Regions from separate parts of the Brachybacterium huguangmaarense genome, predicted to be linked through region 1. Evidence: riboswitches for the same ligand, from Rfam matches in the RefSeq annotation. Region 1 holds a riboswitch; the other holds the start of a gene.
The links. A riboswitch is a leader RNA that binds a small molecule or an ion and turns the genes downstream of it on or off. The one in region 1 is predicted to bind thiamine pyrophosphate.

Region 2: linked by a shared signal. The riboswitch ahead of thiM (hydroxyethylthiazole kinase) and the one ahead of BRM3_RS14335 (ECF transporter S component) in region 1 are both predicted to bind thiamine pyrophosphate.

Annotation. Positions count from the first base shown of each region.
Region 1 covers NZ_CP107020.1:3,106,287-3,109,486, forward strand. Annotated here, with positions in the region: gene BRM3_RS14330 (M13 family metallopeptidase) at 1-1,636, shown strand, start outside; TPP riboswitch at 1,666-1,771, shown strand; gene BRM3_RS14335 (ECF transporter S component) at 1,851-2,477, shown strand; gene BRM3_RS14340 (ATP-binding cassette domain-containing protein) at 2,474-3,200, shown strand, end outside.
Region 2 covers NZ_CP107020.1:332,266-335,465, reverse strand. Annotated here, with positions in the region: gene cls (cardiolipin synthase) at 1-439, shown strand, start outside; gene BRM3_RS01600 (hypothetical protein) at 452-1,336, opposite strand; TPP riboswitch at 1,413-1,511, shown strand; gene thiM (hydroxyethylthiazole kinase) at 1,502-2,353, shown strand; gene BRM3_RS01590 (thiamine phosphate synthase) at 2,355-3,104, shown strand; gene thiD (bifunctional hydroxymethylpyrimidine kinase/phosphomethylpyrimidine kinase) at 3,136-3,200, shown strand, end outside.

The DNA.
Region 1 (3,200 bases):
CCGGGCGATGGCGTCGCCCGACGCCGGCACCTCCCTGATCCACGCGTACGTGTGGACGGACGACCGCGACTCGACGCGCTACCAGGTCAAGCTGCACCAGGGCGGCCTGGGGCTGCCCGACGAGTCCTACTACCGCGAGGACCGGTACGCCGAGATCCGCGAGGCCTACGTGACCCATCTGGGCCGCCTCGCCCAGCTCGCCGCCCTGCCCGGCCGCGACGGCCTCGTCGACGGGGACGCCACCGCCCAGGCCCGCGCGGTCATGGACCTCGAGACGCGTCTGGCCGGCACGCACGTGGACGTCGTGCGGCTGCGCGACTCCGAGAAGTCCGACAACCCCATGGGCCGTGCCGAGCTGCGCGAGGCCGCACCGGGACTCGACTGGAACGCGTACATCGAGGGCACGGGCGCCGCGGCCTCGGCCTTCGAGGTCGTCAACGTCGGCCAGCCTGAGTTCCTCGCGGGCGCCGCTCCCCTGTTCGCCGACGAGCCGCTGCCCGTGCTGCGCACGTGGCTCGCGCTGCACACGGTCTCCGCGTACGCGCCGTACCTGTCCTCGGACTTCGTGGAGGCCGAGTTCGACTTCAGCGGCCGCGTGCTGTCCGGCGCCGAGGAGCTGCGCGAGCGCTGGAAGCGCGGGGTCGCGTTCGTCGAGGGCGCCGTCGGCTTCGACGTGGGCCGCGAGTACGTCGAGCGCCACTTCCCGGCCTCGCACAAGGAGCGCATGCAGGGTCTCGTGGACTCCCTGCTCGCCGCCTACCGCACGTCCATCTCCTCGCTCGACTGGATGACGCCGGCCACGCGGGACAAGGCGCTCGAGAAGCTCGAGCGCTTCACCCCCAAGATCGGCTACCCGGAGCAGTGGCGCAGCTACGACGGACTCGTGGTCGACCCCGCCGACCTCGTCGCCTCGGTGCGCGCGAGCCGGCGCTTCGACGCCGCCTACGAGTTCGGCAAGGTCGGCGGCCCGATCGACCCGTACGAGTGGCACATGACGCCGCAGACCGTCAACGCCTACTACAACCCCGGCGCCAACGAGATCGTGTTCCCGGCCGCGATCCTGCAGCCCCCGTTCTTCGACGCCGACGCGGAGGACGCCGTGAACTTCGGCGGCATCGGCGCGGTCATCGGCCACGAGATCGGGCACGGCTTCGACGACCAGGGCTCGAAGTACGACGGGGACGGGAACCTGCGCTCGTGGTGGACCGAGGAGGACCGTCGCGAGTTCGAGAAGCGCACGGCGGCGCTCATCGAGCAGTACTCGGCGCTCTCGCCGCGCGAGCTCGACGACACCCACCACGTCTCGGGCGCCCTCACGATCGGCGAGAACATCGGCGACCTGGGCGGCCTGTCGATCGCCGTCGCCGCCTACCTCTCGCACTTCGAGGGCGAGGAGCCGCCCGTGCTCGACGGCATGACCGGTCTGCAGCGCCTGTTCTGGTCGTGGGCCACGGTGTGGCGCGGCAAGAACCGGCCCCAGGAGTCGATCCGGCGCCTGGCGACCGACCCGCACTCCCCCGCCGAGTTCCGCTGCAACGTGCCGGCCGCGCACATCGACGCGTTCTACGAGGCGTTCGACGTGACCGAGGGTGACGCGATGTACCTCGCACCCGAACGCCGGGTCCGCATCTGGTGAGGCCCGCGGGCGGTAGGGTGGTCCTCGTCATCCACTGACAGGGGAGCACCACGGGGTGCTGAGAGTGCGCGAACGGCGCAGACCCTCGAACCTGATCCGGTTTGCACCGGCGTAGGGAGTCGGGATTTCTCTCGTGACGCGCCGCATGGCGGCGGGCTCTCGCGCCCGCCGTCGGCGTCGCGTCACGACCCTTCCTCGACGGAAGGAGCACATGATGACGACGACGAAGGCCACACCGCACGAGAGGACGGACCGCCGGCGCGGGTTCCGCACCGTGGACGTCACCGTCACGGTCACGATCGGGATCGCGATGGGCGTCGTGTTCCTGGGCCTGAACTACCTCTACTACCCGATCAACTCGATCACGGCGGCCTTCGCGCCCGCCGCCGGGGTCCTCGCGGGCGTCTGGTTCCTGCCGGCGATCCTGGCGGGCCTGATCGTGCGCCGCCCCGGCGCGGCCCTGCTGGCCGAGCTCATCGCCTCCTTCGTGGAGATGCTGATCGGCAACCAGTGGGGGTACACGACGATGATTTCGGGCCTCGCCCAGGGCCTCGGGGTCGAGATCGGCCTGGCGCTGCTCGCGTACCGGCGCTTCGGCATCGGCGCCCTCGCCCTCGCGGGGGTGGTCGCGGCCGGACTCGAGTGGGTCTACGAGGCCTTCGCGACGAGCGCCGTGTCCTGGGCGCTGTCCTGGAAGCTCGTCTACCTCGCGCTCATGGCGCTCTCGGGAGCCGTGATCAGCCCCCTCGTCTGCCTCCCCCTCGGGCGCCTGCTCGCCCGGACGGGCGTCCTGAACGCCTTCCCCATCGGGCGGGAGCGGGCGGCACGGGACCTCGTGTGACGACCCGTGCACGCGTCGGCGGGGCGCTCGAGGTCCATGACCTCAGCTGGCGCCCCGCCGGCCGTCGGCTGCCCACGATCGACCACCTCGACCTGCGCCTCGAGCCCGGCAGCACCGTGCTGCTGGCCGGGGCGAGCGGCAGCGGCAAGTCGACGGTCCTGCTCGCGCTCGCGGGGCTGCTCGACGACGAGTCCGGGGACCTGAGCGGGCGGGTCGACGGCTCGGCTCGGCGCGGCCTGGTCCTGCAGCAGCCCGAGCACACGGTCGTGGCCGAGACCGTCGGCCGTGACGTCGCCTTCGGCCCGGAGAACCGGTCGGTGCCGCGAGCGGAGATCTGGGAGCGGGTGCACGGAGTGCTCGCCGACCTCGTCCCCGACGTCGACGAGGCGGCCGGCCCGCTCGAGACCTCGGGCGGCCAGCTCCAGCGCGTCTCCCTGAGCGGCGCCCTCGCCCTCGACCCCGAGGTGCTGCTGCTCGACGAGCCGGTCTCGATGCTCGACCCGGCGAGCGCGCACGAGGTCCGGGAGGCCGTCGCGACCCTCGCCCGCGAGCGCACGGTCGTGATCGCCGAGCACCGCGTCGAGCCGTGGCTCGATCTGGCCGACCGGCTGCTCGTGCTGGGCCCCCAGGCCCGGATCCTCGCCGACGGCGATCCCCGCACCCTGCTCGCCGAGCAGCGCGAGACGCTGCTCGCGGCCGGGCTCGAGCTGCCCGCCCCGGCGA
Region 2 (3,200 bases), 460 kb from region 1:
GTACTTCGTGCCCTCGGAGTCGATGCTGTACGCGCTCATCACCGCGGCCGGGCGCGGCGTCGACGTCGAGCTGATCGTCTCCTCGACCGCCGACCAGTTCCTCGTGGGCCACGCCCAGCGCTCGTACTACGAGGAGCTCCTCGTCGCGGGCGTGCGCATCCAGCTCTACGAGGAGCCCTACATCCTGCACGCCAAGCACGTCACGATCGACGACTTCGTGACCGTGATCGGCTCGTCCAACATGGACATCCGCTCGTTCCTGCTCGACATGGAGTCCTCGCTCATGATCGGCGGCAGCGACTTCATGCAGCAGATGCGCGACGTCGAGGCCGTCTACCGCGAGCGCAGCACCCGGCTCGACCTCGAGACCTGGCGACGCCGGCCGTTCCTCGCGCGCTCGCTCGACGACATCTGCCGGATGGCCTCCTCGATCGTGTGAGCGCTGCGGGGCTCAGCCGACGACCTGCAGGGAGTCCAGGATGTCCTGGAGCTCCTGCATGTGGTCGGGGTGGTCGGCCGCGACGTCCGAGACCACGGCGCTCGGGCCGCCCGGGGTGTCGACCACGATCGAGGTCACGCGCGACTCGTCGGTCGTCTTGAGCCCGGCGTCGAAGTGGTAGGTGGCCTGCACGATCCACCCCGGCGTGCCGTCGACCGTGGTGGCCTCGGTGCGGTAGTCCGTGACGGTGGGGGTGTCCCCGAAGTAGTCGATCAGGCCCGCCGACGTCACGTAGCACTGGAAGATCGTGACGGCCGCCTGCTCGGCCCCGGGGTAGTCGCCCTCGGCCTGCGGCCAGGTCACGCGGCCCACGTTCACGACCGAGTACCAGCTGCCCTCGACGTTGCGCGCGTACCCGGCCGCGTCGGTCATGTAGGCGAGGTCCCCGCTGCCCCAGTTGAAGGTCCACGTCGAGGGGCGCGTGTACTCCAGGCCCCCGCCGCGCACCTTGCCGGCGGGCTGGGCGGAGGTGGACTGCTGCGGCAGCACCGTGCAGTCCGACGTCGGCGCCTGCGTGAAGATCGGCGGCGGCGGCGCGAGATCGGGGTCGTTGGGGTCCGGGACGTACTCCGACTGGCCGCTCGCGGTGCCCGTCGCGGGCTCGGCGTAGTCGGTGTCGTCGCCGAAGGCGTCGCGGAAGAGGGTCTGGGACAGGACCAGGGCGACGATCGCGATGATCGCGACGCTCGCGCCGATCACGGTGAGGATCATGGCGCGGGACCGCGAGCGCGAACGCTCGTCGGGCACGGGCGCCTGGGCGGGCGTGCGAGGCGGCGGGGTCGCGAAGTCGGGCAGGCCGGGGTCCGACGGCTCGTCGTGCCGCTCCGGATCCGCCATGTCGCGCCCCCTCCTCGGTGTCCGGCGCCGATTCTCGCACAGGCCGCCTGAGCCCCCGCCCGCTTGCTAGGGTCATGGACGTGACACGGGGTGCCGTCCCGCCGGACGGCTGAGAGCACACCCGTCGAACCTGATCTGGTCAGCACCTGCGAAGGGATCGTCACGATGAACGCATCGTCCGCCGCCTCACTCCTGCCGTCCGCCGGCGCGCCGTCCTCCGGGGCGCCATGGATCGCCTGCCTGGGCCGCGTGCGCGAGGCCGCGCCGCTCGTCCACTGCCTCACCAACACCGTGGTCCAGCAGATCACGGCGAACGCCCTGCTCGCGGCGGGCGCCTCGCCGGCCATGGTCGACCATCCCGAGGAGGCGCCGCTGTTCGCGGCCGCCGCGAGCGGGGTGCTCGTCAACCTCGGCACCGTCTCGCCGCATCAGGTCGAGGCGATGCCGCGCGCCGCGCGCGCCGCGGCCGAGAGCGCGACGCCCTGGGTGCTCGACCCCGTCGCCGTGGGCGGCCTGCCCGTCCGCACCCGCCTTGCGCACACCCTGACCGCGATCGGCCCCACCGCGATCCGGGCGAACGCCTCGGAGGTGCTCGCCCTCGGCGGCGTCGGCGACGGCGGCCGCGGGCCCGACTCGACCGCCACGCCTGACGTCGCCCTCGACGCCGCCCGCGCCCTCGCCCGGGACACCGGTGGCGTGGTCGCCGTGTCGGGGGAGCGCGATCTCGTCGTCTCGGCGGGGCGCACCACCTGGATCACGGGCGGCGACCCTCTCCTGACGCGCGTGACGGGCACCGGCTGCGCGCTGGGCGCGATCACCGCCGCGGTGCTCGGCGCATGCCCGGCGGCGGACCCGCACGACGCCGTGGTCGCCGCGCACGCCCTCGTGGCCGCGGCCGGGTCCCGCGGCGCTCACGGCGCGACCGGGCCGGGCTCGTTCGCCGTGGCCTGGCTCGACGCCCTCGGCGCCCTCGCGCCCGACGACGTGGTCGCCGCGGTCCTCGTCGAGGAGTCCTGAGGTGCGCGGGGCCCTCGAGCTGGCCCGTCGCACCGACTGGACCGTCTACCACGTGACCGACACCGCCCTCTCGGGCGGCCCCGACCGGGTGCCCGCGATCGCGGCCGCGGCCGTGCGGGGCGGCGCCGGCGCGATCCAGGTGCGGGACAAGCGCGCGGGTGAGATCGAGATCGCGCGCCTCGTCCGCGCCTGCCGCGCCGCGATCGCGGACGCGGTCGGGACCGAGGCCGCGGGCAGGGTCCGGCTGTTCGTCAACGACCGGGTCGACGTCGCCGTCGGCGAGGGCTGCCACCTCCACATCGGGCAGGACGACGCCGACCCCGTCGAGGCCCGCCGCGCGCTCGGCGACGACCTCCTGCTCGGGCTCTCGGTCTCGACGCCCGCGCAGGCGGCCGCGGCCGTGACCGCCGGTCTCGCCGACGTGCTCGGCATCGGCCCGGTCCGCGCCACCGACACCAAGCCCGATGCGGCCGCCCCGCTCAGCGTGGCCGGCGTCGCCGCGTGCGTGCGAGCCCTCGAGGCGGCCGCGGCGCGCCCGGCCGCCGTCGCCATCGGCGGCATCGACGTCGAGCTCGCGCACGCCCTCGGCCCCACCGGCATCGACGGGATCTGCGTCGTCTCCGCGATCGCCGTCGCCCCGTCCCCGGCCGATGCCGCCCGCACCCTGGGAGAGGCCCTGAGGTCCGGGCGCGACAGTCGCCCGGATGACCACCTCCCCGAGCCGTCGGACCCGACGGCCCCCACCCGCTGAGGCCACGCCTCACCGACCGAAGGATCCGCGCATGCGACCGCCCACAGCCCTCTCGATCGCCGGCACCGACCCCAGCGGCGGCGCCGGCATCCAGGC